3 regions of the Pseudomonas abieticivorans genome follow, and region 1 is predicted to be linked to each of the others. Evidence: predicted binding sites of a transcription regulator. Region 1 holds the regulator's gene; each other region holds the start of a gene.
The links. The regulator sigma-54, encoded in region 1, starts transcription at its own class of promoters, with help from an activator protein. The targets are predictions, from matches to a motif close to ANTGGCATNNANNTTGCTNT.

Region 1 (10,223 bases):
AAGACGGCAAGATCACCGTGCCGGTCAAGGGCGCCACACTGATCGGCAATGGCCCTGAAGCCATGAGCCGAGTGTCCATGGTCGGTAACGACCTGAGCCTGGACAGTGGGGTAGGCACGTGCGGCAAGGATGGCCAGTCGGTGCCGGTAGGCGTGGGCCAGCCGACGCTGAAGATCGATGCGATTACCGTGGGCGGTACAGGAGCCTGACGGCAGCGGCGAGCTATAAGCTGCACGCTGCAAGCAGACGTTGGTCAGCTTGCAGCGTGCAGCTCGAGGCTGCTTTCATCTATCTCAGGCCGCGCTGAGTCTCGTCCAGCTCGCGGATGTACTTGAAGATTTTGCGAGTGGCCGCTGGTGGCTTGTTTTGCGCGGTTTCGTGTTGAGCCTGACGGATCAACTGGCGCAAGTGCTGGCGGTCGGCGTCGGGGTATTCACCGACGAATTTTTCCAGCACCTCGTCGGTGCCACTGACCAGGCGATCGCGCCAACGCTCCAGGTTATGGAAACGTTCGTTGTACTGGCGAGTGGAGGCATCGAGTTGGTCGAGCAACACCAGAATCGCCGTTGTGTCCTGATCGCGCATCAGCTTGCCGATGAACAGGATATGCCGTTTGCGGGCAATGTTCGCGGGTGTGCTTGGGCGCGTCGGCCAGCGCTTTGCGCAAGGCGTCGGTCAGGGGCAGTTTGGCCACGATATCGGCCTTGAGCGTTGTCAGGCGCTCGCCCAGATCGACCAGCGCATTCATCTCGCGCTTGACCTGAGTTTTGCTTTTTCCCTCGTCGAGGGAGTCGTCGTAAGAATCAACCATGGGGGCAGTCCGCTAATAAACGCCGCCATGATAACCAGTCGGGGGCCGCTTGTCCGGCCCGGTCGTAGCTTGACCCCCGCGCAAAGCAGATTTTGAGTGGAGAACACTATGAGCGAAGTCCAAACCGTGGGTCCGCAGGCCTTGCCGGCACTGCAGGAACAGGTCGAGCAGATTATCGCCGAAGCCCGCCGCCAGGGCGCTAGCGCCTGTGAAGTGGCAGTGTCCCTGGAGCAGGGCCTGTCCACCTCGGTGCGCCAGCGTGAAGTGGAGACGGTGGAGTTCAACCGCGACCAGGGCTTTGGCATCACCTTGTACGTGGGCCAGCGAAAAGGCTCGGCCAGCACCTCGGCCACCGGCCCCGACGCCATTCGTGAAACAGTGGCCGCGGCCTTGGCCATTGCCAAGCATACTTCCGAAGACGAGGCTTCGGGCCTGGCCGACGCTGCGCTGATGGCCACCGAGCAGCCGGATTTCGACCTGTACCACGCCTGGGACATCAGCCCGGAGCGGGCCATCGAACTGGCCCTGGAGTGCGAAGCCGCCGCCTTTGACGCTGACAAACGGATCAAGAACGCCGACGGCACTACCCTGAGCAGTCACCAGGGCTGCCGTATCTATGGCAACAGCAACGGTTTCGTCGGTGGTTATGCGTCCACCCGCCACAGCCTGAGTTGCGTGATGATCGCCGAGGCCGAAGGCCAGATGCAGCGCGATTACTGGTACGACGTTAACCGTCAGGGCGACCTGCTGACCGATGCTCGCGTTATTGGCCAACGCGCCGCGATGCGCGCTGCCAGCCGCCTGGGCGCACGCCCGGTACCGACCTGCGAAGTACCGGTGCTGTTCAGCGCGGAACTGGCTGGTGGTCTGTTTGGCAGTTTCCTGTCGGCGGTGTCTGGCGGCAACCTGTACCGCAAGTCCTCGTTTTTGGAAGGCGCCATGGGCCAGACCCTGTTCCCCGAGTGGTTGACCCTGGATGAGCGCCCGCATCTGATGCGCGCCATGGGCAGTGCGTCGTTCGACGGTGACGGCCTGGCCACCTATGCCAAACCGTTCGTCGAAAACGGCCGGTTGGTGTCCTACGTGCTGGGTACCTATTCGGGCCGCAAGCTGGGCATGCCGAGCACCGCCAACTCGGGCGGCGTGCACAACCTGTTCGTCACCCATGGCGACGAAGACCAGGCCGCATTGCTGCGCCGCATGGGGCGCGGCCTGCTGGTGACCGAGCTGATGGGCCAAGGCCTGAACATGGTCACCGGCGACTATTCGCGCGGTGCTGCAGGCTTCTGGGTAGAAAATGGCGAAATCCAATTCCCGGTCCAGGAAGTGACCATTGCCGGCAACATGAAGGACATGTTCAAGCAGATCGTCGCGGTGGGCAACGATCTGGAACTGCGCAGCAACGTGCGCACCGGCTCGGTATTGATCGAGAAGATGACCGTGGCGGGTAGTTGATCGTCGCCCTGGTCACCCTGTAGGGAGCGGCAGTCCGGCGCCCCGGTTTGTCCGCAAAAAAACGCCACGGTGCTTTAGACACACTGCGGCGTTTTTTTTCGCGGATAAATCCGCTCCTACAAGTCCGTGCTCTTGTTTTGATTCTCGTTTCCATTTAATAATAAATATCATTATCGAAATAGGTGCGTCGATGAAGCCTGCCGTGCAAGAGCTGCCTTATCTGGAAAACTGGCGTTGGTTGAGCCGCCAGATACGGTGTGCGTTGTCACCCGACGAGCCGCGCCTGATCGAACATTACTTGGCCGAAGGCCGCTACCTGGCGCGATTCACGCCCACTTGCGACTGGACGGTGGCGCGCACCTCGTTCCGTTTGCTGCTCAATACCGCCACCGATCCGGCATTGCCTTGGCATTGGCGCTGCCAGTGCCTGGACCAAGCCTATCGCCCCTTGCGCGAGATGCGCCAGGCCGCGCGCACCCCCGAACAGCTTCACCAATGGCACCAGCATGGCCGCGAGCTTGCGGTGTGCGAGCTGCTGCCATCGATTTCTCTCACTGAACTGCTGCAAGGATATTCCGATGAGTAATACCCGTATCGAGCGTGACAGCATGGGCGAACTGCAAGTGCCGGAGGCGGCGCTGTACGGTGCCCAGACTCAACGCGCGGTGAACAACTTCCCCATCAGCCACCAGCCGATGCCGCGCCAGTTCATTCGCGCGCTGGTGCTGGCCAAGGCTGCGGCCGCCAAGGCCAACGTCGAGCTTGGGCAGATCAGCGCAGCGCAAGGGCAGGCCATCGTCGCCGCCACCGAGCAACTGCTGGCCGGTGACTTTATCCAACACTTTCCGGTGGACATCTACCAGACCGGCTCCGGCACCAGTTCCAACATGAACGCCAACGAAGTGATCGCGACCCTGGCCAGCCGCCAGTCGGGCGAGGCCATCAACCCCAACGATCACGTCAACTGTGGCCAGAGCAGCAACGACATCATCCCCACCACCATCCACGTCAGCGCCGCATTGGCCCTGCACGAGCACCTGTTGCCAGCATTGCAGCACCTGGTGCAGGTGATCGAGGCCAAGGCCGAGCAGGTGCACCCCTACATCAAGACCGGCCGCACCCACCTGATGGATGCCATGCCGGTGCGCATGAGCCAGGTGCTCAACGGCTGGGCGGCGCAACTGAAGGCCAATGTCGGCCACCTGCAAAACCTGCTGCCGGCCCTGCAGTCCTTGGCCCAGGGCGGTACAGCCGTGGGGACCGGGATCAACGCCCACCCTGAATTTGCCGCGCGCTTCAGCCGGCAGTTGAGCCAAATCACCGGTGTCGAATTCACTCCGGGCGCCAACCTGTTTGCGTTGATTGGTTCGCAAGACACCGCCGTGTCGGTGTCTGGGCAACTGAAGGCCACCGCCGTGTCGCTGATGAAAATCGCCAACGACCTGCGTTGGATGAACTCCGGCCCCCTGGCCGGCCTCGGTGAGATCGAGCTGGAAGGCCTGCAGCCGGGCTCCTCGATCATGCCCGGCAAGGTCAACCCGGTGATCCCGGAAGCCACTGCCATGGTTGCAGCCCAGGTGATCGGCAACGACGCGACCATCGTGGTGGCGGGGCAGTCGGGCAATTTCGAGCTGAACGTGATGTTGCCGATCATCGCCCAAAACCTGCTTGGCAGCATCGAGCTGATGGCCAATGCCAGCCGCTTATTGGCGGACAAGGCGATCGCCACCTTCAAGGTCAACCAGGCCAAATTGCAGGAAGCGTTGTCGCGCAACCCGATCCTGGTGACTGCGCTCAACCCCATCATTGGCTACCAAAAAGCCGCCGAGATTGCCAAGCAGGCCTACAAGGAAGGCCGGCCGATCATCGACGTGGCTCTTGAAAACACCGAGCTTTCACGTACCCAGCTGCAAGTGCTGCTGGACCCGGAAAAGCTCACCGCAGGCGGCATCTGACAGCCTTACGGCTTTGGAGGCAAACATGCAGCACTGGAAACGCACCATCGAGATGGCCAACCGCTGTTTCAACGCCGGCGACTTGATTGACGCCCGCGAGCTGTATTTGCAGGCGCTGGCCCTGGCGCAGGTGTTGTTCGAGCGCTGGGCGGACGTCGACGAAGCCGTGGCGGCCTGCGTCATCAGCCATCACAACCTGGCCGACCTGCATCTGCGCCTGATGCAGCCGGAGGAGAGCGCCGAGTACTTGTGCGCCATTCATCAATACCTGTTGCAGGCCGCGCAAGACCGGCGCCTGCCGCAGGCCTTGCGCGAGGCCGCGCTGCGCCATAGCAGCAAGACCTACGCCGAGCTGTTGAGCTTTATTGGTGAATACGGCGAATACCCGCGCACCTCGCGCCTGCTGTTCAGCCAGGGAACATCCACGCAAATGGTTCACTACGGAGTTCATTGACCATGCCTTATACCTTGCCTGCCCTGCCTTACGCCTATGACGCGCTGGAACCGCACATCGACGCCAAGACCATGGAGATCCACCACAGCAAGCACCACCAAACGTACATCAATAACCTCAATGCGGCGGTTGATGGCACCGAGTACGCCGAGTGGCCGATCGAGAAGCTGGTGGCCAGCGTCAAGCAACTGCCCGAAAAGCTGCAGCCGGCAGTGATCAACCAGGGCGGCGGGCACGCCAACCATTCGTTGTTCTGGGAGGTGATGTCGGCCCAGGGTGGTGGCCCGGCACAGGGCTCGGTGGCCAAGGCCATCGACGAGCAACTGGGTGGCTTCGAGGCGTTCAAGGAGGCCTTCACCAAGGCTGCGTTGACCCGTTTCGGCAGCGGTTGGGCGTGGCTTAGCGTAACCCCGCAAAAAAAGTTGGTGGTGGAGAGCAGTGGCAACCAGGACAGCCCGCTGATGAACGGCAACACGCCGATCCTCGGCCTGGACGTGTGGGAACACGCCTACTACTTGCAATACCAGAACCGGCGCCCGGAATACATCGGGGCGTTTTATAACGTGGTCAACTGGGCCGAGGTTGAGCGGCGTTACCGGGCTGCCGTGGCGTGAGTCGTCAAATAGTGGGGGCTCAGGCGTTTTCCATTGGTAGCGGGCGCTTGTTGCGCCTGGCCCTGGGCAGCGTATTGACGCTGGCCGGGCTTTCGTTGCTGGCCATACAGGCGTTGGCCTGGCTGGACCTGGACCCACGACTGTTGCGTGCACTGGAGGGTGGTGCCATCGCAGCACTGGGCACCGCGCTTGGCGCGGTACCGGTGCTGGTGATCCGTGGCATGCCGGTGGCCGTGGCCGACACCCTGTTGGGTTTCGGCGCAGGCGTGATGCTGGCGGCCACGGCGTTCTCGCTGATCATCCCAGGCTTGGATGCCGCGCAAACCATTGGGTTTTCCCGCTGGGGCGCCGGTAGCCTGATCAGCTTTGGCATCATGTTCGGGGCGTTCTGCCTGTACCTGGTGGACCGCCAGGTGGCCGGGGTGTCGCCGCAAGTGTTGGTGGGCACCCCGCAACAACCGCCGATCCCAGCACGCATATGGATTTTCGTGTTCGCGATCATTGCCCACAATATTCCCGAAGGCATGGCCATCGGCGTATCGGCCGGCGGCGGCATGCCCGACGCCGACAGCCTGGCCATGGGCATTGCCCTGCAGGATGTGCCAGAGGGTCTGGTGATCGCGCTGATACTGGCTGGCGCCGGCATGTCGCGGTTCAAGGCGTTCCTGGTAGGTGCGGCATCAGGGCTGGTGGAGCCGGTGTTCGCCGTGCTCTGTGCCTGGCTGGTGGGCTTGGCTGAACTGTTGTTGCCCTTGGGCTTGGCCGTGGCGGCGGGGGCAATGCTACTGGTGGTGACCCATGAGATCATCCCCGAGTCGCGCAGCAACGGGCATCACAAGTTGGCGAGCCTGGGGTTGTGCGTGGGCTTTTGCCTTATGATGGTGATGGATACGGCGCTGTCATGATGGGGCGGGGTTGCCGTGGCCCTCACCCCAGCCCCCCTCCCTGCGGGAGAGGGTTGGGGCGAGGGCGATGTTTTATTCGCCTTCGTCGAAGCGGTTATTGATCAACTCGACAATCGCTGCCATCGCTTCGGCCTCTTCGGCCCCCGCAGTACTCAGGTGCACCTGGGTGCCTTTGCCCGCCGCCAGCATCATCACGCCCATAATGCTTTTGCCGTCTACCAGGCTGTCCGGGCTGCGGCCGATACGCACCTGGCAATCGGGAAAGCGGCCAGCCACGCCGACGAATTTGGCGGCTGCCCGGGCGTGCAAGCCAAGCTTGTTGATGATTTCGATTTCACGTGCAGGCATCGCGGTGGGGGTCCTTTCAGCTAAGGTCGCGGTGGCGAACCTGAACATTCTTGAGCGTTTGTTGGAGCGCCTGGCCCAAGCGCTCGGTGAGGTACACCGAGCGGTGGTGGCCGCCCGTGCAGCCAATGGCGATGGTCACGTAGGCGCGGTTGCTGGCGGCAAAGCGCGGCAGCCATTTAAGCAGATAACTGCTGATGTCCTGATACATTTCTTCGACGTCCGGCTGGGCAGCCAGGTATTCAATCACCGGTTGGTCCAGGCCTGAATGGTCGCGCAGTTCTGGCTTCCAGTACGGGTTGGGCAGGCAACGTACGTCGAACACCAGGTCGGCATCCACCGGCATGCCGCGCTTGAAACCGAACGACTCGACCAGGAACGCAGTGCCCGGCTCAGGTTGGTTGAGCAGGCGCAGCTTGATGGCGTCGCGCAGCTGATACAGGTTCAGGTGCGTGGTATTGATTTTCAGGTCGGCCAGGTCCGCAATCGGCCCCAGTAGCGAGGTTTCGACCCGAATGGCTTCGGCCAACGAGCGGTTGGCGCTGCTCAGTGGATGGCGCCGGCGGGTTTCGGAAAAGCGTTTGAGCAGGGTTTCTTCGTCGGCGTCCAGGTACAGCACGTCGCACTGGATGTGCCGACCGCGCACTTCCTCGAGCAACTCGGGGAAGCGGGTCAGGTGGCTGGGCAGGTTGCGCGCATCGATAGACACGGCCACCAGCGGTTGCGCCAGTTCGGTATGGATCAACGCGCGCTCGGCCAGTTCCGGCAGCAACCCGGCAGGCAGGTTGTCGATGCAGTAGTAGCCGTTGTCCTCGAGTACATCCAAGGCTGTGCTTTTACCGGAGCCGGAGCGGCCGCTGACGATGATCAGGCGCATGCTTAGTGACCGTTTTGAACGTCCAGCACGACCTTGTACAAGGCTTCGTTGCTGGCTGCCGAGCGAAGTTTGTCCCGTACGTCCTTCTGGTCCAACATGCTGGCGATTTGCCGTAGCAGTTCCAGGTGCGCATCGGTGGCCGCTTGCGGGACCAGCAGTACGAACAGCAGGTCTACCGGGGCGCCGTCGATGGCATCGAAGTCGATGGGGGCGTCGAGGTGCAGCAGGGCGCTGACCGGCGATTCGCAGCCAGCCAGACGACAATGGGGTATGGCGATGCCGTTGCCGAAACCGGTGGAACCGAGTTTCTCACGGGCAATCAGGGCTTCGTAGACGTCTTGCATCCCAAGCTCGGGTATTTCCCGGGCAATGAGGTTGGCAATTTGTTCGAGCACTTTCTTTTTACTGCCGCCTGGCACGTTCACGAGTGAACGGCCAGGGGTCAGGATGTTTTCAAGTCGGATCATGGGTGGGGAGTGTCAGCGAGCATTCGCGCCTTGCAGCACGCTCTGCTGTTTTTCCTTATGTTTTTTGAGTTGGCGGTCAAGCTTGTCGGTGAGCAGGTCGATGGCCGCATACATGTCGCTATGTTCGGCGTTGGCGACCACTTCACCACCGGGAACGTGCAAGGTGGCTTCGATTTTCTGCAGGAGTTTCTCCACCGTCATCGTCACTTGCACATTGGTGATCTTGTCGAAATGGCGCTCCAATCGGGCGAGCTTCTCGCTGATATAAGTGCGCAAGGGTTCGGTCACATCCAGTTGATGTCCACTGATGTTGACTTGCATACCGCATCTCCTTATTGCTATTGCATAAAGAGGCAGGTGGAACACCTGCCGCAGGAACGCTGCCACACCTCAGGTGCCCACCGGGCAGCGCTTGCGCGCTGCGGGGCTACATCAATCGCTTGCGTTCGCTAGACGGTGCGATCCCGAGGGACTCGCGGTACTTGGCGACGGTGCGACGGGCTACCTGGATGCCTTGTGCCTCCAGTAAACCAGCGATCTTGCTGTCACTCAACGGCTTTTTCTGATTTTCGGCAGCCACCAGTTTTTTGATGATCGCGCGGATCGCCGTGGACGAGCATTCGCCGCCCTCGGAGGTGCTCACGTGGCTTGAGAAAAAATATTTCAGCTCATAAATACCACGCGGGGTATGCATGTACTTTTGCGTGGTCACCCGGGAAATCGTCGATTCGTGCATGCCCACCGCTTCGGCGATGTCATGCAGCACCAGCGGTTTCATTGCCTCGTCGCCGTAGTCGAGGAAGCCGCGCTGGTGCTCGACGATTTGCGTGGCCACCTTCATCAGGGTTTCGTTGCGGCTCTGCAGGCTCTTGATGAACCAGCGCGCCTCCTGCAACTGATTGCGCATGAAGGTGTTGTCGGCGCTGGTGTCGGCGCGGCGCACAAAGCCTGCGTACTGCGGGTTGACCCGCAGGCGTGGCACCGACTCCTGGTTCAGCTCTACCAGCCAGCGGTCGTTGTCCTTGCGCACGATCACGTCGGGCACCACGTACTCGGCCTCGCTGGACTCGATCTGCGAGCCGGGGCGCGGGTTCAGGCTTTGCACCAGCTCGATCACCTGGCGCAGCTCGTCTTCCTTGATCTTCATGCGGCGCATCAGCTGACCGTAGTCGCGGCTGCCCAGCAGGTCGATGAAGTCGGTGACCAGGCGCTGGGCCTCGGCCAGCCAGCGGGTCTTGGCAGGCAATTGGCGCAGTTGCAGCAACAGGCACTCGCTCAGATCGCGGGCGCCGATGCCAGCGGGCTCGAATTGCTGGATGCGGTGCAGTACGGCCTCGATTTCGTCGAGCTCGATGTCCAGTTCCGGGTCGAACGAGTCGCAGATCTCCTGCAACGTCTCGTCCAGGTAGCCCTGGTTGTTGATGCAGTCGATCAGCGTCACGGCGATCAGCCGGTCGGTATCGGACATCGGCGCCAGGTTCAATTGCCACAGCAGATGGCTCTGCAAGCTCTCGCCGGCGGAGGTGCGGGTGGTGAAGTCCCACTCGTCGTCATCGTTGCTGGGCAGGCTGCTGGCGCTGGTCTGGTAGATGTCTTCCCAGGCCGTGTCGACAGGTAGCTCATTGGGAATGCGGTCGTTCCACTCGCCGTCTTCCAGGTTGTCGACCGTCGGTGCGGTGGTTTCCTGAAAGCTGGGTTCCTGAATTTCAGGCGTGGTTTTCTGCTCGATGTTATCGGCCAGCGGGTCGCTGTTGTCGAAGTCTTCGCCTTCTTCCTGGCGTTCGAGCATGGGATTGGATTCCAGCGCTTCCTGGATTTCCTGTTGAAGGTCCAGGGTGGATAGCTGGAGGAGGCGTATGGCCTGTTGCAACTGCGGTGTCATCGTCAGTTGCTGGCCCATTCTCAGGACTAGCGATGGTTTCATGGCAGGGGCTTAACACCTTGTTCGCCGGCGCGATGCGCCATCCACTACACAACACCTGGGTTAACCCAGGCGCTCGGCTGTTGTCATAAGCAAATTATATGCCTGAAGTTGCAGTGTTTGCCTAGAGCGAGGCGGTAATTAAAAACCTTGCGATTTTCAAAAGCCGGCCTCCTCAAAGGCGCCCCAGCCCAAATGCCACCCTTTACAGGCGGAATTCGTGGCCGAGGTAGACTTCTTTAACCAGATCGTTGGCCAGGATGGTCTCGGCATCGCCTTCGGCGATCAGTTGGCCATCGTTGACGATGTAAGCGGTTTCGCAGATATCCAGGGTTTCACGGACGTTGTGGTCGGTGATCAGAACGCCAATGCCCTTGGCCTTCAGGTGGTGGATGATCTGCTTGATGTCGCCCACGGAA
Region 2 (10,223 bases), 2.6 Mb from region 1:
GGCGCGCAGGGCCTCGTCGGCTTCGGTCAGGCGGGTGAAACGCAGGAACGGGTAAGCCGATTGCGATTCGTGCTCGGATTCGGTCTTCTCGTCGATCTCGACCTGGCCACGGGCGCCGATGACGATGCGGTCATGGGGGCGATCCAGGGTCAATACGTGGAAGATATTACCGAACGGATCGATCTGCGCCTTGATCGAGGTGGGCAGGTCCAGTTGCCAACTCAGCACGTGCTGGCGGTCGCTGTCATGGGGCGTCAGGCGCAAGTACTGAATGCTGGCGCGCACCTCGTCTTCGTATTGATAGGCGGTCTCGTGACTAATGGAAAGTCTCATACAGCCTCCAGGTAAGAGCTGTGGATAGCGTTGCCCAACTGGCGCACCAGCGGGATACATTCGGTCAGCCAGGCGTGCAGCCCTTCGTCGAGGATCTCGCCGATACCGGTGTAGCGCAGTCGCGCATCCAGTTCGGCGGCCAGACGCTGGGCCGGGCGGCCGTTGGCCCCCGGCAGGCTCGCGAGGATCTGATCGATCTCTTCGGTACAGGCGCGCAGCGAGCGCGGCACATCGGCACGCAACAGCAACATTTCGGCCACGAAACGAGCCGAGGGTGCGTCGCGATAGATTTCGGTATACGCCTCAAAGGACGACAACGCGCGCAGCAAGGCGCTCCATTGGTAGTACCCGCGCGCCGAGCTGTCGTCCATGTTCTCGGCGGCGTCGCCAAACATTTCGTAGCGCGCGTCGAGCAGGCGCAAGGTGTTGTCGGCGCGCTCGATGAAGGTGCCCAGGCGGATGAAACGGAACGCATCGTTGCGCATGATGGTGCCGTAGGTGGCCCCGCGAAACAGGTGCGAACGCTCCTTGATCCACTCGCAGAAGCGGCTCATGCCATAGCGGCCCAGGCCCTGCTCGGCAATCCCGCGGATCTCCAGCCAGGTGGCGTTGATGTTTTCCCACATGTCGGCGGTGATGCGCCCGCGCACGGCATGGGCACTGGCCCGCGCCGCGCCCAGGCAGCTGTAGATACTGGCCGGGTTGGCCGCGTCCAGCGCAAAGAAGTGCAGCAAGCGTTCGGCGTGCAATTGGCCGTGGCGCTCCAGGTAGTCCTCCAGGGTGCCGGTGATCAGCAGTGGCATGGCCACTTCATGCAGGCCGTCACCGCGACCATCCTGGGGCATCAGGCTCAACGAATAGCTGACATCGAGCATGCGGGCGAGGTTTTCCGCCCGCTCCAGGTAACGCGACATCCAATACAGGTCAGAGGCAGTTCTACTTAACATTGGCAGGCATCCTTAATCCTCGACCACCCAAGTGTCCTTGGTACCGCCGCCCTGGGATGAGTTGACCACCAGCGAGCCTTCCCGCAGCGCGACACGGGTCAGACCGCCCGGCACCACGCGGGTTTCACGCCCGGCCAGCACAAACGGGCGCAGGTCGATGTGCCGCGGCGCAATGCCGTTTTCAACAAAGGTCGGGCACGTCGACAGGCACAGGGTCGGCTGGGCGATGTAGGCGTTGGGACGGGCCTTGAGGCGTGCGCGGAAATTCTCGATTTCAGCGGCGCTCGCGGCCGGGCCCACCAACATGCCGTAGCCACCGGAACCCTGGGTTTCCTTGACCACCAGGTCTGGCAGGTTGGCCAGCACGTGGGACAATTCTTCAGGCTTGCGGCATTGCCAGGTAGGCACGTTCTTGAGGATGGGTTCTTCGTCGAGGTAAAAGCGGATCATCTCGGTGACATACGGGTACACCGACTTGTCGTCCGCCACCCCGGTGCCGATGGCGTTGGCCAGGATCACATTGCCAGAGCGGTAGGCGGCCAGCAGGCCCGGCACCCCCAACATCGAATCGGGGTTGAAGGCCAGCGGGTCCAGGAACGCGTCGTCCAGGCGCCGGTAGATCACGTCCACGGCTTTGGGGCCGTCGGTGGTGCGCATGAACACCTTGTCGTCGCGCACAAACAAGTCGGCCCCTTCCACCAACTCCACGCCCATCTCGCGCGCCAGGAAGGCGTGTTCGAAAAAGGCGCTGTTGAAACGACCCGGGGTCAGCACTACCACGCTTGGGTTATCGATGGGGCTGGAGCTTTTCAGGGTGTCGAGCAACAGGCTGGGGTAATGGTCGATGGGGGCGATGCGCTGGGCGGCGAACAGCTCGGGGAACAGGCGCATCATCATCTTGCGGTCTTCGAGCATGTAGCTCACGCCGCTGGGGGTGCGCAGGTTGTCTTCGAGCACGTAGTAGGTGCCATCGCCGTCGCGCACCAGGTCAACCCCGGAGATGTGCGAGTAGATGTCACGGTGCAGGTTGAGCCCCTGCATGGCCAACTGGTACTGCTCGTTGGCCAGTACCTGCTCGGCGGGGATGATCCCGGCCTTGATGATGCGCTGGCCGTGGTACAGGTCGGCCAGGAACATGTTCAGTGCTTTTACCCGCTGGATACACCCACGTTCCACCACGCGCCACTCACTGGCCGGGATGCTGCGCGGGATGGTATCGAAAGGGATCAGGCGCTCGGTGCCCTGCTCATCGCCATAGAGCGTGAAGGTGATGCCGGCACGATGAAACAACAGGTCGGCCTCACGCCGCCGCTGGGCCAGGAGCTCTTCGGGCGTCTCGGCAAGCCAGCGGGCGAACTCCCGATAATGCGGGCGGACAATACCGCCGGCATCGTACATCTCATCATAATAGGTGCGGATCATGCCGTACTCCTTGTCACCCGGACACCAAGACCATCGCAAGGCCCGTGCCATCGGCATAAACGCTTAAAATTCAATCACTTGAATAAAAAAAACAAATTACCCGCACCATTCCCGTGCGCTTGACAGTGCACCACAATGCACCGTGCTCCATTGCGAAGCAGGGTTAATGCTATGACCAGCATAGACAGAGTTGATTTCACTGGCTGGCCTACTTCGTTAATAATTCTTACAAGCCAGTGAGAAAGCTCTTACGGCAACCAGATTCCCTTTCCGCCACCTTGCTCGAGGTGGCTTTTTTTTGCTTACTTTTTGTGGCGTTTGACCAAAAGTGAGCCGGCGTAAGGCCGGAAAGGTGATTCGGCATCACCCTAACCAATGGATATGTGCAAGGCATCGGAATCCTGCTTCTGAGAATTGCGAGCATATCCATTATCTAGGGGGAGGCCACTTGATCTTGATCTTGATCTTGATCTTGATCTGCTTTTGATCTTGATGGTATGCCCCGTAAAGCGCCCGGGCCGACTGGAGGCGTCGATCAAGGGGCGGCCCGCAGGGCCCGAGGCGCAGCCGAGGGAGACGGCAGCCGGCAAGCTTCTATAGCCGGTGCCGTCTGCCCCTTGAGCGACGCCGTAAGGAGGGGACCCGCAGCGCAGCGGAGGGCCCAAGCAGGGGCAAGCCTTTTTTGCTTACTTTTTGTGGCGTTTGACAAAAAGTAAGACGCCGTAAGGGCGGAAAGGTGATTCGGCATCACCCTAACCAATGGATATGCCCACCGTCCTCGGAGCATGCTTCAAAAATCATGTACATATCCATTACCAAGGGCGCGGCCACTTCACCTTTCCGGCCTTACGCCGGCTCACTTTTTGTCAAACGCCACAAAAAGTAAGCAAAAAAGGCTTGCCCCTGCTTGGGCCCTACGCTGCGCTACGGGTCCCCTCCCTCCGGCATCGCTCAAGCGGACGACGGCCCGGAATAGAAGCTCCTCCGGCTCCGTCTCCGGCGGCTACGCCTCCGGCCGCTTGATCGACGCCTCCAGTCGGCCCGGGCGCTTAATGGGGCATACAATCAAGATCAAAAGCCAAGCAGATCAAGAGCAGATCAAGAGCAGAGCCAGCGGCCAGAGAGCACGGGCACGGGCACGGGCACGGGCAGGATATGATGTGCCTATTTCCCAGAATTCCGCGAAGAACCTTTTTTTGCCTGGCGCTTGGACGAGGGGCGTTGATGCTGGAAATAAAAACGGCCAACCCTGGGGTCGACCGTTTCTTGTAACGCTGAAACCCTAAGCCTGGGGCCTGCGCACTTCATGTTTTACACCCCAGCCTTCGATTTCTCCGCCCAAGGGGGCGACCACCGCCTCGAAATCCAGCTCGAACTCGCCAATGCCACCATAGGTTGCGTGCATCACCTTGCTTAACTCAAGGTGCCACGCCCCGTCGTCCCGCTCACTGACCTGGGCATTGAGCGATTCACCGCGAAACTTCCCGGCAGCCGTGCGCGCACGCTTTTCGTCGGGAAAGACGGCGTAGAACTCGATGGGGTGAATACTGGAGAAATCAAACCCGCCTTCTTTCATGCGGCGCAGCACTTGAGTGCTGATGTCTTCTTGATAGGCTGTGCTCATGAACCGTCCTCCTCAATACGATGGATAGACTTTCAGTACTTCCCGGACCTCCGCTGACTGACTAACGGCGAATGGATTGCGTAATGCATGATTACCGGAAACAAGCATGGAGCTGACAAGACGTGAAGCGCGGCGGTTTAACCGTTTGCCTCGCTTGCAGAGTAGCGCGAAGGGAACGCCCGTGCCAAGGGGGGCCTGGCAGGGGCGCGAAAATCAGTCGACCGGGGTCACGGAGCGCACTTCCATGGCATTCATGTCCTTCAACACCTTGGCCGTGGGTTGCTCGGTACGGTTTTCGAAATCATTGAGGTCGGCCTTGTCCAGCACCGGGCGGTAGTGCGAGCGCACATGTTTGGCAGCCTCTTCATCTGAAGGACGCTGCTCGGACTCCACCAGCAGCTTGAGCAGATCGCCATGTTCATCCACGAAAGCGATTTCCCACTTTTTCATTAGTATCTCCTCAGCAAACCCAGCTGTAGCCGTGTGAGATTAACCTCACTACTCTTGACCTGCCCGGCCCCCCAACGTTCAGCACATGTACCTGCACGAACATGAAAAAAGGCCCCGAGGGGCCTTTTTTCATGTTGCTGACACATCAAGGCCTATTTGCCTTGCACAACGCCTGCAGTGTTATCCAGCAGCGCCTTGGTAGCGGTCTGGATAAACGACTCCAACTTGCGCTTGAGGTCTGCCTCGTCCGGCTGGTCGGAGATAGGCTCGGCCTTGGGATCGGCGCCCAATTGGAAGCGGAACATGCGTGCCGGCATCTCCTTGGGTTCGACCAGGATGCGGTCACCGGTGATGATGGCCACGGTCTGCTCGTTGCCCGAAGGCTTGATCACGCCAAAGCCCTTGTCGCCTTCCGGCAGGTTCAGCAGGTCACGGCCCCAGCACTGGTTGCGCGTTTCACCGCCCAGGCGGCCCATGATGGTGGGCACGATGTCGATCTGGGTGCCCACGGTGTGGCTCACGTTGCCGAACTTCTCTTGCATGCCCGGGGCGATCAGCAGCAGCGGCACGTTGAAGCGGCCAAGGTCCATCTCGGTGATCTGCTGGTCGTTGCCGAAGCCATGGTCACCCACCACGATGAACAGGGTGTTCTTGTAATAAGGCTCTTTCTTGGCCTTTTCGAAGAACTGGCCCAGCGCCCAGTCCGAGTAACGCATGGCGGTCAGGTGCTGGTTCAGCGAGCCTTTGTCGGTGACTTTGTCTACCGGCAGCGGATCCGGGATCGCGTACGGGGTGTGGTTGGACAGGGTTTGCAGCAGTGCGTAGAACGGCTTGCCGGTGGCGGCGCGCTTGGAAAGTTCCTGGGCACCGCGGTCGAACATGTCCTGGTCGGAAACACCCCAGGTCGGGTCCGAGAACACGGGGTTGACGAAGTCGTTGCGGCCAATGAACGTGGTCATGCCCTGGTTGCTGAAGAAGCCAGACTGGTTGTCCCAGGCGAAATCGCCGTTATAGACATACACGTCGTCGTAGTTACGCGCGCTCAGCAACTCCGGCAGGCCCGACAGCTTGTGGGCACCTTCCGGGGTTTGCATCAGGTATTCGAACCCTGGCAGGTTGGGGAAGCAGCCCATGGTGGCGAACATGCCCTGGTGGGTGTGCGTGCCGTTGGAGAAGAAGCGGTCGAACAGCAGGCCCTCTTTGGACAGCTTGTCGAAGTACGGCGTGATATTGCCGGATGCACCCAAGGCGCCCACCGAGTGACCGGCGAAGCTTTCCATCAGGATCACTACCACGTTCTTGATCGGCAGGGTGTTTTCAGGCGGCGGCGTGAAGTCGCGGCGCACCGGGGCGATGTCGGCATCCACCAGCTTGTCGTTGCTGGTCAGCAACATGTCGCGCACGGTTTGCTGGGCCTCGGCCACCGGCAGCGTCGACTTCCAGATATTGTCGCGTTCGTCGGACATGCGCGCCTTGGCCGCGGTAATCAGGCTGAGCATGCCGTTGAGGCCCAACTGGTTGGCGAAGTTGGAGTCGGTGGTGTAGGCATCACCCCAACGCAGCGGTGGGCCCTGGCGCAGAGTGCCACGCGCCGCCACTACGATGATCAGCGCGCCACAGCACCAGCACGCCAATGCGGGCGTACCACGGCGCCACGCCACGGACCGCGACACCGCCGCTGACATAGCGTGGGCGGGTCAGGCGGTCGATGCCCTTGAACACCAGGCTCAGCAGCCAGGTGCCAACGGCCCAGCCGATCAGGTAACGGGCCACCGGGTAGCCGTACCAAAGCATGCTCAGTACGGTTTTCGGGTCTTCCTTCACGTACTGGAACACCAGGCCGTTGAGGCGCTGGTGGAACTCGCGGTAAAAGTCCAGTTCCATGAAACCGAAGAACACGATCAGGCTGCTGGTCAGCGTCAACCAGAAGCGGAACAGGCCACGTGCGGCCATGGCCCGTGCACTGAGCAGCGCCAGTACCAGCGGGATCAGCACGTACACCACCAGGCGGATGTCGAAGCGCAAGCCGTTGCCGAACGCCTCGACGAAGGTCGAGGCCGGTGTATCGAGGATCATCTCGCGGTTGTAGATCAACAGTGCCAGGCGCAACAGGCTCAGCAGGACCATCATGGCCACGCCGCTGAGCAATATGTAGGCAAGGTGCGATTTGACGGTCGGTTGCGGGCGCTGGGCGGCCCGCTCTTGACTCAAGGCGTCCGGAATAGCCATGTCTATAGAAGATCCATTGGATTCAGGTGGAATTGGAGTTGTGGTATTTCGAGGCGGCAAATGGTGCACCATTGCGCACGCGATGCACAGCCTTTGTGTCTGGCGCGGCAACAAGGCGGGGGATTGTCGAAGGTGCATCGTGAAAATTTCGTAGCCTTGTCGGACAAATCGCCGCCTACCGTAGGAGCGGATTCATCCGCGAAAAAGCCATGCAATTAATAGCAGGCCGCCAGGCACAAGGCCTGCAGCTTGGGATAAGACAACACAAAGGCGCCCTCAGGCGCCTCTGCGTTGTAGTATCGAGTAACAAAAACCCGCGTAATCATTCACCTGCCGACTACAGCCGTACATTGCCCCGCGGCCCGGCAATCGCCCAGATGATCAAGCCCAATACCGGCAGCAAGAGGATCAGCAACACCCACAGCACCTTCATCCCGACCTCGGCGCCGCTCTTGACCACATTGATGATCGCCCAGATATCGAGCGCCAGGATAATCAGGCCAACCAGGCCATTGAAGGTAGAACCCATGGAGACATTCCTTGAAGTGAGGGTACCTTCATTAGGATAGCCGGGGTTTGTGGGGGTTCCCTAGAAACCTGAAGCGAACGCCTTCGCAGCCGGCGCAAAAAAAGGCCTAGTAAGCTTAAACGTGAACCGCCACCTTCAACGCTTCCAACGAAGGTGCCGCGGCGATGTTCAGCTCGGCGCACAATTCCAGCACGCGCGGCAGGTCGTTGCCGAATACCAGTACGGCCTGCATTTCGTCATCCAGCAACTGGCTGAAGTTGACCAGCACGTAACCGCCATCTTCCTTGCTCATGCTGCCCAGTTGCACCTGGATGCGGTTGAGGGCGGTGAGCGGCTCGGTCTTGGCCAGTTGCTTGGGTTTGATGTTGAAGGTGACGGCAGGGCCGAAGGAGTCGGTGATCTGTTGCAGCAGGTCGGGGTAGGTGTCGGCCTGGAACAACACGGTTTCTGGCAGGCTGCCGACCACGACCCATTCGCCCAGGGGGATGGGGAAGGTGTCGTCGTAGTTGATGTCCGGGTTGGCGGCCAGAAAGACGCCCGGGTCGGCGTAGGCTTGGGCCGCTTCGCCGGCGACGCGTTCGATTTCGTCCTGCGCCATGCAACCGGAGCTGATCTTGGTGATGAGTTCAATCAGTTGGGTTTTCATGGCGCGGCACCTGTGGCAGAGCAAAAAAGGGCGCAAAGGATAGCCCTTATCGAGCCCCCTGGGTATCAGCCCTGCAGTTTTTCCAGCTGCGCGGCGGTGTCTTGGGCGCCCATGGTCTTGGCGGCGGCCAGGGCGGTGGTGCCGTTGGCGTCCTGCGCCTGCGGGTCGGCACCTTGGCTGATCAGGTAATCGACGATGGCCGTGCGGTTGAACATCGCCGCCATCATCAATGCAGTACGCCCATCACCACCGGCACCTTCGACGCTGGCGCCCTGCGCTACCAGCAACTGCACCATGGCCAGGTCGCCCTTGAAGGCGGCGCCTGCGATAGGGCTCTGGTTGTTGTCGTTGCGGATTTCCGGATCGGCCTTGTGGGCCAACAACACGCTCACCGCCTCGTGGTGTCCGTGATAGGCGGCCAGCATCAGCAAGGTATCGCCCTTGTGGTTGCGCAGGTTCACCGGCAAGCCTTTTTCCAACAGACGGCCGAGCATCTGCGCATCGCCTTTGCGGGCCACGTCGAACACCTGTTCGGCGAATTCGGCGGCTTCTTCCTGGCTCATTTGGCGAGCGGTTTGATCATCTGACACGGGAACCTCCTGGCTGGCTTGATAGGCGGCATTGTCCCGGCACCCCACGCCACTGGTCAACAGAGTGGGACTATGGTGCCGAACGAGAGAACTAATTGCCTTTACGCTGTCATAGACAGTAGGGAATACGAAAAAATCTGTCCCTGCCTGTCTATTGCCCCCTCCCCGACCAAGCAAATTGCAGTGTGCCACCAGGCCTTTCATGCAAATTGCACGAAACAAAAAATCCTGTTAATTTTTAAGTGTCTGTTTTTAAAGGATTTTTTAATAAGTTCAAAACTGGCACAGTCGCTGCACTCCTTACTCACAGGTTTGCCAACCAAAGAGCCAGGAGCTGACATGAACTTCATTCAAGAAAAATTCGCTTCCGTATTTGCCGGTTACGACGTCACTACCCAGCCACGTCCAGATGGCGCGGTACTGTTGACCCTGCGTGACAGCGAAGGGAAGCAGATCAGAAGGTCTATTTCGTACGCTCAACTGCACACCGCCGAACAACTGACCTGGGTGATCAGCGCCATCCGCCGTGACCTGGCGGGCCAGGCGAGCGAATTGCCAGCAATCAACATGCTGCAAAGCCAGAACCGCTTTGCCCTGCCTACCTACCACTCGGCATGAGTCAGTGGTTCGCGGATTAAACCGCTCCTACAGGAGCGGATTGATCTGCGAAAGGTTCACTACCATTCAAACGTCGATCAACGCAAAACTCGCCACACTCTCGTGGCCAGGCAACACCTCGCCATTGCGCACCAATCCCCGAGTTTGCATACCTGACTGCCGTGCGGCATCCAACTCTTCGGCCACATCCGATAGAAACAACACCTCATCCGGCGCGATGCCTATCGCCTGGCTGATCGTGGCGTAAGACTGCGCCTCGCGCTTGCCCCCCGATGTCGTATCGAAATAACCGCTGAACAACGGCGTCAGGTCGCCCGCCTCCGAGCACCCGAAAATCAGCTTTTGCGCCTGAACCGAACCCGACGAGTACACGAATAGCTGATACCCCGCGGCGTGCCAGCGCTTGAGCGCTTGGACGGCGTCCGGGTACACGTGGCCTTTTAGCTGGCCTGCGTGATAACCCTGGGCCCACACCATCCCTTGCAGCGCTTTGAGCGGCGTGGCCTTGCGGTCTTCGGCCATCCAGCCCTGCAGGATCTCGATCACCCGCTGCACATCAGCGCCCGGCTCGCCCGCCTCGGCCCGCACGGCCGCCAACTGCTCGGCCACCGCAGGTTCGGCGGCATGCTCACGCACGTAGGCGGGTAGGTGCTTGGCGGCAAACGGGAACAGCACGTCAAACACAAAACTCACCGAGCTGGTGGTGCCTTCGATGTCCGTGAGGATGGCTTTGATGGCCATGGCTCAGTCTTCCAGCCGAGGGAACAGGCTGGCGATTTGCTCACCGGTGAACGTGGCCACCCAGCCTTGCGGGTTGTTGAACAGGCGGATCGCC
Region 3 (10,223 bases), 1.1 Mb from region 1:
GTCGGCATCGTAGACACGGTAGCAATCGATCTGCTCCTTGCGCGCCCACTTGCCCAATTGCTTGAGGTTTTTCTGCAGGCGGTTGGCAAACATCTGCCCGCCTTCGCTCAGGCGCGCCTGCTCGACCACCGGCGCTGGCGCCGGGGTGGGCTTGATCGGGTTGCCGTTCTTGTTGAGGCGCGCGTACGGGTCCGGGGCCTGCACCGGCTGCTCGGCGTGCTCGGCCTGCAATTGCGCCTGCTCACGTTGCACCTGGCGCTGCTCGGGGGTCAGGCGTTCGCCGGTGACGAACTGGTCGGGCTGTACCTTGATCAGCAGCAGCTTGCACGGCAACGCGCCGTTCCAGAACGAATACTGCTTGTGGCTGCGGATGCCCATGCGCTTGCCCAGGTCAGGCGCGCCCGTGAACACCGCCGCCTCCCAGCCCAGGCAGGCCTGGCGCAGACGCTCGCCGAGGTTCTGGTAGAGGTACAGCAGGCTCGCCTCATCGCCCAGGCGCTCGCCGTAGGGAGGGTTGCAAATGACCAGGCCTTTCTGGTTCTGGTCGGTGCGCGGCTCAAAGGTGGCGACTTCGCCCTGGTAGATCTTGATCCAGTCGCTCAGGCCGGCGCGCTCGACGTTGTTGCGCCCCGGCTGGATCAGCCGTGGGTCGGCTTCATAGCCGCGAATCCACGCTGGGGTCTTGGCCAGGCCCGCCTCGGCGCGGGCCAGCGCCTCGTCGTGCAGCTTGCGGTACAGGGCCGGCACGTGGCCCAGCCAGGCACTGAAGCCCCAGCGGGTACGCTTGAGGTTGGGCGCGATGTCGGCGGCGATCATCGCCGCCTCGACCAGGAAGGTCCCCACGCCGCACATCGGGTCGGCCAGCGCGCCGCCTTGGGCAGCGATGCGCGGCCAGCCAGCGCGAATCAGGATCGCCGCCGCCAGGTTTTCCTTCAGGGGTGCCGCGCCTTGCTGCAGGCGGTAGCCGCGCTGGTGCAGGCTGTGGCCGGACAGGTCCAGGGACAGGATCGCCTCGCCACGGTCCAGGCGCAGGTGCACGCGCAGGTCCGGGTTGAGCTTGTCGACGCTGGGGCGCTCGCCCGAGGGGGTGCGCAGCTTGTCGACGATGGCGTCCTTGACCTTCAGGGCGCCGAAGTGTGTGTTGTCGATGCCCGAGCCATGGCCGCTGAATTCCACCGCCAGGGTGCCGTCGGGCAGCAGGTGGTCTTGCCAGTCCACCGAATTGACCCCGTCGTACAGATCGTCGGCGTTGGCCATGTTGAAGCGCTTGAGTACCAGCAACAACGCGGTTGCCCAAGCGCGACCACAGGCACAGGCGGTAGGCCGTTTCCATGTCGGCCATGCCGCGCACCGCCGAGGTGTGTTCGCGGGTGTCCTCAAGGCCCAGCCCAGTGGCTTCCTCAGCGAGCAGGCCTTCGAGGCCCTTGGGGCAGGTGAGAAAGAGTTCGTAACGGTCCGACATGGGTAATCCAGGGCCTTGAGCAATGAGTGGAGGGGCAACGCGTCACCCCACCAGAGTTTAATCAGGCGCTTTTCTAAAAGAGCGCCCGCGTGGCACCACCGCGGTGCCGTACCACCCGGACAAACCTGCCCAAATAGGCTTTGATCATCCGGGCAGAAAATAATTCTGCCTGACAAAAGGGGCAACAATGACCCTTCGTCGCTTATTCACTGACGCCAATTTGCCATCATCCCTGCCCGGCAAATGCGTCCCTTTATCAATGCAGCCCTCATCATAGCGGGCTTTGACTGCTTTCCACCCCAGAAGCATTTATTTACTTATGGTCTGGATACCTCAAACGTTACGCCCTTATGACAAAACGATCATTCACATCGGTCTGCGCATTGTTTAGAAATCTACACAGGTTGTCCCGCGACGGGACGACACCAATGCCCGCCACGCCGGCAGCGGGCGCACACCGGCAGAACGATTCTGCCCGGCCTCAGACGAGGCCGACGGGACATAACAGTCAACAGACGAGGGCAACACCCTATGAGAAGACTTAAGCGTGATCCGTTGGAACGAGCATTTTTACGCGGATACCAGTACGGCATCCATGGCAAATCCCGTGAGCTTTGCCCTTTTACTCTACCGTCAGTTCGTCAGGCCTGGATCAATGGCTGGCGCGAGGGACGCGGCGACAACTGGGACGGTATGACCGGCACTGCGGGCATCCATAGACTCAACGAAATTCGCGCCGTCGGCTGAACAGGAACCCCTTATTTCACACCTCTGAATTCACATTAACCACGCACGCTCCCTCCGAGCGGCGGGCTTCGGCCCAAGGGCCCCTTCAAGGGGCCCTTTTTTTGTCAGGGCTTGCGCGGCATCCCGGCGATTGCGTCCACCGCCTCACGGATCAAGGCCGGCCCCTTGTAGATGAAGCCCGAATAGATCTGCACCAGGCTTGCACCGGCGGCGATCTTCTGGGCCGCATGCTTGCCTTCGGTAATGCCACCGGCCGCGATGATCGGCATTTTGCCGCCCAGCTCGCCCGCCAGCACCTTGACGATATGGGTGCTTTTTTCCAGCACCGGCGCGCCCGACAACCCCCCTGCCTCGTCACCAAAGGCCAGGCCTTCGACGCCTTCGCGGCTCAGGGTGGTGTTGGTGGCGATTACCGCGTCCATGCCCGACTCCAGCAAGGCACTGGCCACCAGGGCGGTTTCTTCGTCGCTCATGTCCGGGGCAATCTTGATCGCCAGCGGCACGCGCTTGCCGTACTGGGCGGCCAGTACCTCACGCTGCTCGGCCAGGGCCTGCAGCAGTTGCTTGAGCGAGTCGCCGAACTGCAGGCTGCGCAGGCCCGGGGTGTTGGGCGAGCTGACGTTGACGGTCACGTAGCTGGCGTGATCGTAGACCTTGTTCAGGCAGATCAGGTAATCGTCGACCGCGCGTTCCACCGGGGTGTCGAAATTCTTGCCGATGTTGATGCCCAGCACGCCCTTGTAGCGAGCGGCCTGCACCCGGTGCAGCAGGTTGTCGACGCCCAGGTTGTTGAAACCCATGCGGTTGATGATGGCCGTGGCGTCAGGCAGGCGGAAGATCCGCGGCTTGGGGTTGCCGGGCTGCGGGCGCGGGGTCACGGTGCCGATCTCGACGAAGCCGAAGCCCAGTTGGGCGAAGCCGTCGATGGCCGCGCCGTTCTTGTCCAGGCCTGCGGCCAGGCCCACCGGGTTGGGAAACTGCAACCCCATCACCGTCACCGGCAGGCTCGTCGGCTTTTTGGCCAACAGGCTGTTGATGCCCAGGCGGCCACCGGCCCCGATCAGGTCCAGGGACAGGTCATGGGAGGTTTCCGGGGAGAGTTTGAACAACAGCTGGCGGGCCAGGGTATACATGGGCGGGCTAAGCTCGGCTATGGGACGATTCGATGGCGGCGATTATAACCGCGCAGCCGGCGTTTGTGGGGACCGATGGCATATGCATTGCTTGTCATCCTTCATCAGTGCCTGCCCCCTTGCAGCGGCAGGCCGTCGACAATGGCGTCGTCACACCCGCGGCTTTTCAGCTGACGGGCGGGCGGCGCTTTTTTTTGCAAGGGCGAACAGTAGATGACAGACATTCCAGCAGACCCCCTGGCCTGGGTGGCCGGCAGCGATGCTCCGGAAAAACGCAGCCTGAACATCGGCTTCATGGCCCTGAGCGACTGCGCCTCGGTGGTGGTGGCCGCCACCCAAGGCTTCGCCCAACCCCACGGGCTGACCCTTGACCTCAAACGCCAGAGCTCGTGGGCCAACCTGCGGGACAAACTGGTCAGTGGCGAACTGGATGCAGCCCACTGCCTGTATGGCATGGTGTACGCCGAACACCTGGGGATCGGCGGCGGCCCGGCCACCGACATGGCGGTGCTGATGGGGCTTAACCAGAACGGCCAGAGCCTGAACCTGTCACCGGCCCTGATGACGGCAGGCGTGACCGATGCTGAAGCATTGCGCCGCCACGTGCACCAAAGCCGCACAAAACTGACCTTCGCCCAGACCTTTCCCACCGGCACCCATGCCTTGTGGCTTTATTACTGGCTGGCCAGCCAAGGCATCCACCCGCTGGAGGACGTCAACAGCGTGGTGGTACCGCCGCCGCAGATGGTCGCCCACATGCAGGCCGCGCGCATCGACGGTTTTTGCGTGGGCGAGCCCTGGTGCGACAGTGCCGTGCGCCAGGGCCTGGGTTTTACCCTGGCAACCACCCAGGCGATCTGGCCCAACCACCCGGAAAAAGTCTTGGGCTGCACCCACGCCTTCGTCCAGCAGCACCCCAACAGTGCCCGGGCGCTGGTCAAGGCCGTGCTGGAAGCCAGCCGCTTCATCGAACAAAGCCCGGAAAACCGCCGCACCAGCGCGCAACTGATCAGCGCGCGCGAGTACCTCGACGCCCCGCTTGATTGCGTAGAGCCGCGCTTCATGGGCCACTACGCCGACGGCTTGGGTAATACCTGGCAGGACCCGCACGCGCTGCGCTTCCATGGCGACGGCCAGGTCAATCTGCCTTACCTGTCCGATGGCATGTGGTTCATGACGCAGTTTCGCCGCTGGGGCCTTTTGCGCGACGACCCGGACTACCTCGGCGTGGCCCGCCAGGTGCAGCAATTGGGCCTGTACCGCGAGGCCGCCCAGGCCTTGGGCGTGCCGTGCGACGATGCCGAACTGCGCAGCAGTCAACTGATCGATGGCAAGGTCTGGGATGGCCAGGACCCTGCCGGCTACGCCCGCAGCTTCCCTTTGCACGCGCTGGCTGGCGGTACGCCGCGGCTGGCCAGCCGATGAGCGGAGGTCACCCATGCTGCGCATCCTGTTGATCAACGACACCGCGAAAAAAGTCGGCCGCCTGAAAGTCGCACTCAGCGAAGCCGGGTTCGAGGTGATCGACGAGTCGGGGCTGACCATCGACCTGCCCGCACGCGTCGAAACGGTGCGCCCGGACGTGATTTTGATCGATACCGAGTCACCTAGCCGCGACGTCATGGAACAAGTGGTGCTGGTCAGCCGTGACCAGCCCCGGCCCATTGTGATGTTCACCGACGAGCACGACCCAGGGGTGATGCGCCAGGCGATCAAGTCCGGGGTCAGCGCCTATATCGTCGAAGGCATCCATGCCCAGCGCTTGCAACCGATCCTGGACGTGGCCATGGCGCGCTTTGAAAGCGACCAGGCCCTGCGCGCGCAGCTGCACGCCCGCGATCAGCAACTGGCCGAGCGCAAGCGCATCGAACTGGCCAAGGGGCTGCTGATGAAAATGAAGGACTGCAAGGAAGAAGAGGCCTATACCCTGATGCGCAGGCAAGCCATGAGCCGCCAGCAGAAGCTGATTCAGGTCGCCGAGCAAATCATCGCCATGAATGAAATGCTGGGGTAAGGGCAAGGCCTGCATCTTGGCCCAACCCTTGCTAATACAATACCCAGGTAGCCAACGGCGGTTGCCCCACATTGACCGACAAAGACGTCGCACCCCCCTCGCACATACGCGGGAAGGGTTGCGGCGTTTTTGCGTTTCTGGCCCCCAAGCATCGTCGAGGCATTGATGAATAAATCTTTCTGGAAATCCGGCCACGCCCCTACCCTGTTCGCGGCCTTCCTGTATTTCGACCTGAGTTTCATGGTCTGGTACCTGCTCGGCCCCCTGGCCGTGCAGATCGCCGCCGACCTGCAACTGACCACCCAGCAACGCGGCCTGATCGTCGCCACGCCCCTGCTCGCCGGCGCCATCCTCCGTTTGGTGATGGGCGTGGTGGTCGATCGCCTGTCACCCAAGACCGCCGGCCTGATGGGCCAGTGCGTGGTGATCGCGTCGCTGTTCTGCGCCTGGCATTTCGGTATCCACAGCTATGAGCAAGCCTTATTGTTGGGCGTGGCCCTGGGCGTGGCTGGTGCCTCCTTTGCCGTGGCCCTGCCCCTGGCCTCGCAGTGGTACCCACCACAACACCAGGGCAAGGCCATGGGCATCGCCGGGGCCGGTAACTCGGGCACCGTGTTCGCCGCTCTGTTCGCCCCCTTGTTGGCCGCCAGCTTCGGTTGGAGCAACGTGTTCGGCTTCGCGTTGATCCCGCTGGTGCTGGTATTGATCACCTTCACGTTGATGGCCCGCAACGCCCCCAACCGGCCAGCGGCCAAATCCGTGGGCGATTACCTCAAGGCCCTGGGTGACCGCGACAGTTGGTGGTTCATGCTGTTTTACTGCGTCACCTTTGGCGGCTTCATGGGCTTAGCCAGCGCCCTGCCCGGCTACTTCAACGACCAATACGGCCTGAGCCCGGTGACCGCCGGCTATTACACGGCGGCCTGCGTGTTCGGCGGCAGCATGATGCGCCCCCTGGGCGGTGCGTTGGCCGATCGTTTCGGCGGCATCCGCACGCTGCTGGCCATGTACACCCTGGCCGCGATCTGCGTCGCCGCCGTGGGCTTCCACCTGCCAAGTTCCTACGCAGCACTGGCGCTGTTCGTCATTGCCATGCTCGGCCTGGGTGCCGGCAATGGTGCAGTGTTCCAGTTGGTGCCACAGCGCTTTCGCCAGGAAATCGGCGTGATGACCGGCCTGATCGGCATGGCCGGTGGCATTGGCGGCTTCCTGCTGGTGGCGGGCCTGGGTGCGATCAAGCAGCACACCGGTGACTACCAGGCGGGCCTCTGGCTGTTCGCCGCGCTGGCCGTGGTGGCCTGGTTCGGCCTGCACGGGGTCAAGCGTCGGTGGCGCACCACGTGGGGTTCGGCCGCTGTTACTGCAGCCCGCGTCTGAGCATGGCCCTGCAACTGAGCATGGCCCACGCCAGCGCCTGCGGGCCGCGCGCACAAAACCAGGACGCGGTGCGCCTGGTTACCCCAAACCCGGGCCTGGCCGCCAGCAAAGGTTACCTGTTTGCCCTTGCCGACGGCGTCAGCCACTGCGCCGATGGCGCCCTGGCGGCCCGCTCCACGCTGCAGGCGCTGGCACTGGACTATTACGCCACCCCCGAAACCTGGACCGTGCCCCAAGCCCTGGACCGGCTGCTCAGCGCGCAAAACCGTTGGCTGCAAGCCAACGGCGGTGGCCAGCCGCTGCTTACCACCCTCAGCGCCTTGGTACTGCGCGGGCAGCGCTTCACCCTCGCCCACGTCGGCGACTGCCGTGCCTACCGCTGGTATCAGGGCGCGCTGCAGCGCATCAGCGAAGACCATGTATGGGAACATGCCCAGATGCAGCACGTGCTCAAGCGCGCCATGGGCCTGGATCAGCACCTGGTGGTGGACTATCTGGAAGGGGAGTTGCGCCAGGGCGAGCGTTTCCTGCTGCTGAGCGATGGCGTCTGGGCCACCCTGAATGACCACCAGATCAGTGCCACGCTGCGCGAGCACAGCGACGCCCAGAGCGTGGTGAACACGTTGGTCAAGGCGGCGCACCTGGCAGGCAGCCAGGACAATGCCAGTGCCGTGCTGGTGCACGTCGAACAACTGGGCCAGGCCAGCTTGGCCGAGCGCTTGCTGCACCTGCACACCTTGCCCCTGCCCCCGTCACTTAAAACCGGCCAGGCCTTCGAGGGCCTGACCGTGCTGGCAATGCTGAGCCAAACCCGTCAATCCGTCCTGTACCGCGTGCGCGATGCCCAGGGCCACTCCTGGCTACTCAAGACCTTGCCCGCCCGGCGCCACGACGAGCCCGGCGCGCAACAAGGCCTGCTGCTGGAGGAGTGGTTTCTCAAGCGCGTGGCTGGCCGCTACTTTCCCCAAGTGCATTCGCTGCCAGAGCGCCAGCACCTGTATTACCTGATGCGCGAATACCAAGGCCAAACCCTGGCCGAGCGCCTGGCCGAAAGCGGCCCATTGCCCCTGGCGGACTGGCAAGGCCTGGCTGCGCGTTTGATTCGTGCCCTTGGCATGCTGCACCGACGCAACATCCTGCACCGCGACATCAAGCCGCACAATCTGCTGCTGGGCGATGACCAAGAGCTGCGCGTGTTGGATTTCGGCCTGGCCTGGTGCCCCGGCCTGTCGGCAGATCCGCCCAACGAGCTGCCCGGCACCCCAAGCTACCTCGCCCCGGAAGCGTTTGCCGGTGCCGCCCCCAGCCCGCAGCAAGACCTGTATGCGGCCGGCGTCACCCTGTATCACCTGTTAACCGGGCACTACCCCTATGGTGAGATCGAAGCGTTCCAGCACCCGCGCTTTGGAACGCCTGCCAGTGCCAATCGCTACCGGCCGGACCTTCCGGATTGGCTGGAGGCAATCATCATGCGCAGCGTGCACAGTGATCCACAGCAACGCTTCGAGACGGCCGAAGAATGGTTGCTGGCTTTGGATCAGGGCGAGCGCCATCAACCTCAGCGCCGTTCACGCCCTTTGCTGGAGCGCGAACCGTTAAAGGTATGGCAGGCCCTCGCCCTGGCCTCGCTGGCTGTAAACATACTGTTGATATTTTGCCTTTTGAAAGGATAAGTACCTGACTGCAGAGATTTTTATTTGAGCTGAACTGTACGTCGCATTGGGGCCGCATGGCAGCGGCCTCTAAGCTGAGGGGGCTGAGCGCCATCAATGCGGTGGCCGGCATCGTGGTGGCGGCCAACCGGGGCAACATCAACGCCTTGAGCCTGGCAGCGCAGCCTTTGTTGACAGCATTGAAGCCGGTCTGAACGGCACTGCCAAATTCAAGGCAAAAAAAAGCCCGGCCTAAGCCGGGCTTTTCTCTAGAGGCTGGGTCCAATTACTTGGATTGAGCTTCTACTTGTGCTTCTACGCGACGGTTAACAGCGCGGCCAGCTTCAGTTTTGTTGTCTGCAACTGGGCGAGTTTCGCCGTAGCCAACCGAGTTAACGCGGTTGGATTCAACACCGTACTGGTTGACCAGAACCTGTTTAACGGCGCTAGCGCGACGCTCGGACAGTTTTTGGTTGTAAGCGTCAGGACCGACGTTGTCAGTGTGACCTTCAACAGTGGTGGTGGTTTGTGGGTACTGCTTCATGAAGTCAGCCAGGTTCTTGATGTCGCCGTAGCTGTTTGGCTTCACAACCGACTTGTCGAAGTCGAATTTCACGTCCAGCTGAACGCGAACCACTTCAGCAACTGCCGGGCAACCGTCAGCGTCAACGGTCACGTTGGCTGGGGTGTTAGGGCACTTGTCGACGTTGTCGCACACGCCGTCGTTGTCGCTGTCGGTGCAGGTTTCAGCTACTGGAGCTGGAGCTGCTTCAACTTTTTTGTCGCCGCCACCGAAGTTCACACCCAGGCCAACGGTAGGAGCGTAGTCCCACTTGCCGTTGTCCAGTTTGTAGGAAGCGTCAACACCGGCACGAGCGTACAGGTTGTTGGTGATGTACCACTTGGCGCCAGCGCCGATGGTAGCGAAAGTGGAGCTGTCGCGACCGCTGTGGCCGTCAGCTTCTACGTTGCTCAGGCTCTGGTGAGCGAAACCACCGGAAACGTAAGGACGGATAGCGTCGCCTACGGTACCGAAGTGGTACATGCCGGTCAGGGAACCGGTGTCGCCGTGGATTTTCTGGCTGCCAGTACCGTCGTTCGAACGAGTGTAGTTGGTCTTGCCGTAGCCCAGGATCAACTCAACGTCGTCAGTCAGGAAGTAGCCCAGCGAACCGCCAGCGGTACGGCCGTCTTCAACGTGCTTGACGCTGTCGTTGTAGTTCTTCTGGTAGAAGGCTTCACCTTCGACCGCGCCTTGGCCTTGCGCCAATACGCCGAAAGAAGTTGCGGCAACAAGAGAACCAATGGCCATGCCTAAGGTGTTTTTCAGTTTCATCCGTTAAATCCCCATCTGTGATTGTTAAGCAGTCCCACATTGAAAGGGGGACAACTCGGCGGCAAGTCTAGCAGAACTTGCCCAACGTTAGAGATATTTGCGCCTCACTAAGTTTCGGCAATGCCTGCAAATTTCTCACGAAGCTTGTCGAGCGCGCGTTTGTATCGCATTTTGGTCGCGCTCAGACCCATGTGCATGATGTCTGCAATCTCTTGGAATTCGAGCTCGGCGACAAACCGTAGCACCAGAATTTCACGATCGATCGGGTTCACATGCACAAGCCAGCGGTCAAGCCCACCTCGCTCCTCAGGCTTGGGCGTCTTCTCTTCGGATGCTTCCTCGAGCGGGTCGAGGCTCAGGGCATCCATCAGTCGACGCTTGCGCCTTTCCTTACGGTACTGCGTGATGCATTCGTTGTAAGTGATGCTGTAGAGCCAGGTCTTGAACTTCGATTTACCCTCGAAATTCTTCAGGCCATACAACACCTTCAACATCACCTCCT

Region 2: L9B60_RS04305 (circularly permuted type 2 ATP-grasp protein) is a predicted target of sigma-54. The motif match lies at 2,735-2,754, and genes of this name have one in related genera.
Region 3: L9B60_RS21515 (CmpA/NrtA family ABC transporter substrate-binding protein) is a predicted target of sigma-54. The motif match lies at 3,417-3,436, and genes of this name have one in related genera.

Annotation. Positions count from the first base shown of each region.
Region 1 is NZ_CP094975.1:3,581,891-3,592,113, forward strand. Features, by position in the region: gene tldD (metalloprotease TldD) at 1-209, shown strand, start outside; partial or broken gene yjgA (ribosome biogenesis factor YjgA) at 289-811, opposite strand; gene pmbA (metalloprotease PmbA) at 920-2,266, shown strand; gene L9B60_RS16400 (FagA protein) at 2,457-2,852, shown strand; gene L9B60_RS16405 (class II fumarate hydratase) at 2,845-4,221, shown strand; gene L9B60_RS16410 (DUF2753 family protein) at 4,247-4,675, shown strand; gene L9B60_RS16415 (superoxide dismutase) at 4,678-5,289, shown strand; gene L9B60_RS16420 (ZIP family metal transporter) at 5,301-6,194, shown strand; gene L9B60_RS16425 (HPr family phosphocarrier protein) at 6,267-6,542, opposite strand; gene rapZ (RNase adapter RapZ) at 6,559-7,416, opposite strand; gene ptsN (PTS IIA-like nitrogen regulatory protein PtsN) at 7,419-7,883, opposite strand; gene hpf (ribosome hibernation-promoting factor, HPF/YfiA family) at 7,896-8,204, opposite strand; gene L9B60_RS16445 (RNA polymerase factor sigma-54) at 8,311-9,807, opposite strand; gene lptB (LPS export ABC transporter ATP-binding protein) at 10,010-10,223, opposite strand, start outside.
Region 2 is NZ_CP094975.1:987,058-997,280, forward strand. Features, by position in the region: gene L9B60_RS04295 (transglutaminase family protein) at 1-333, opposite strand, end outside; gene L9B60_RS04300 (alpha-E domain-containing protein) at 330-1,280, opposite strand; gene L9B60_RS04305 (circularly permuted type 2 ATP-grasp protein) at 1,293-2,702, opposite strand; gene L9B60_RS04310 (ribonuclease E inhibitor RraB) at 3,985-4,326, opposite strand; gene L9B60_RS04315 (hypothetical protein) at 4,540-4,776, opposite strand; partial or broken gene L9B60_RS04320 (LTA synthase family protein) at 4,929-7,005, opposite strand; gene L9B60_RS04325 (PLDc N-terminal domain-containing protein) at 7,343-7,534, opposite strand; gene L9B60_RS04330 (hypothetical protein) at 7,650-8,180, opposite strand; gene L9B60_RS04335 (ankyrin repeat domain-containing protein) at 8,246-8,743, opposite strand; gene L9B60_RS04340 (DUF3509 domain-containing protein) at 9,110-9,388, shown strand; gene mtnC (acireductone synthase) at 9,455-10,129, opposite strand; gene L9B60_RS04350 (1,2-dihydroxy-3-keto-5-methylthiopentene dioxygenase) at 10,133-10,223, opposite strand, start outside.
Region 3 is NZ_CP094975.1:4,686,626-4,696,848, reverse strand. Features, by position in the region: partial or broken gene rlmKL (bifunctional 23S rRNA (guanine(2069)-N(7))-methyltransferase RlmK/23S rRNA (guanine(2445)-N(2))-methyltransferase RlmL) at 1-1,462, opposite strand, end outside; gene rmf (ribosome modulation factor) at 1,994-2,209, shown strand; gene L9B60_RS21520 (quinone-dependent dihydroorotate dehydrogenase) at 2,314-3,342, opposite strand; gene L9B60_RS21515 (CmpA/NrtA family ABC transporter substrate-binding protein) at 3,556-4,767, shown strand; gene L9B60_RS21510 (ANTAR domain-containing response regulator) at 4,781-5,356, shown strand; gene L9B60_RS21505 (nitrate/nitrite transporter) at 5,522-6,733, shown strand; gene L9B60_RS21500 (bifunctional protein-serine/threonine kinase/phosphatase) at 6,736-8,406, shown strand; gene L9B60_RS21495 (hypothetical protein) at 8,463-8,600, shown strand; gene L9B60_RS21490 (OmpA family protein) at 8,672-9,721, opposite strand; gene sigX (RNA polymerase sigma factor SigX) at 9,829-10,223, opposite strand, start outside.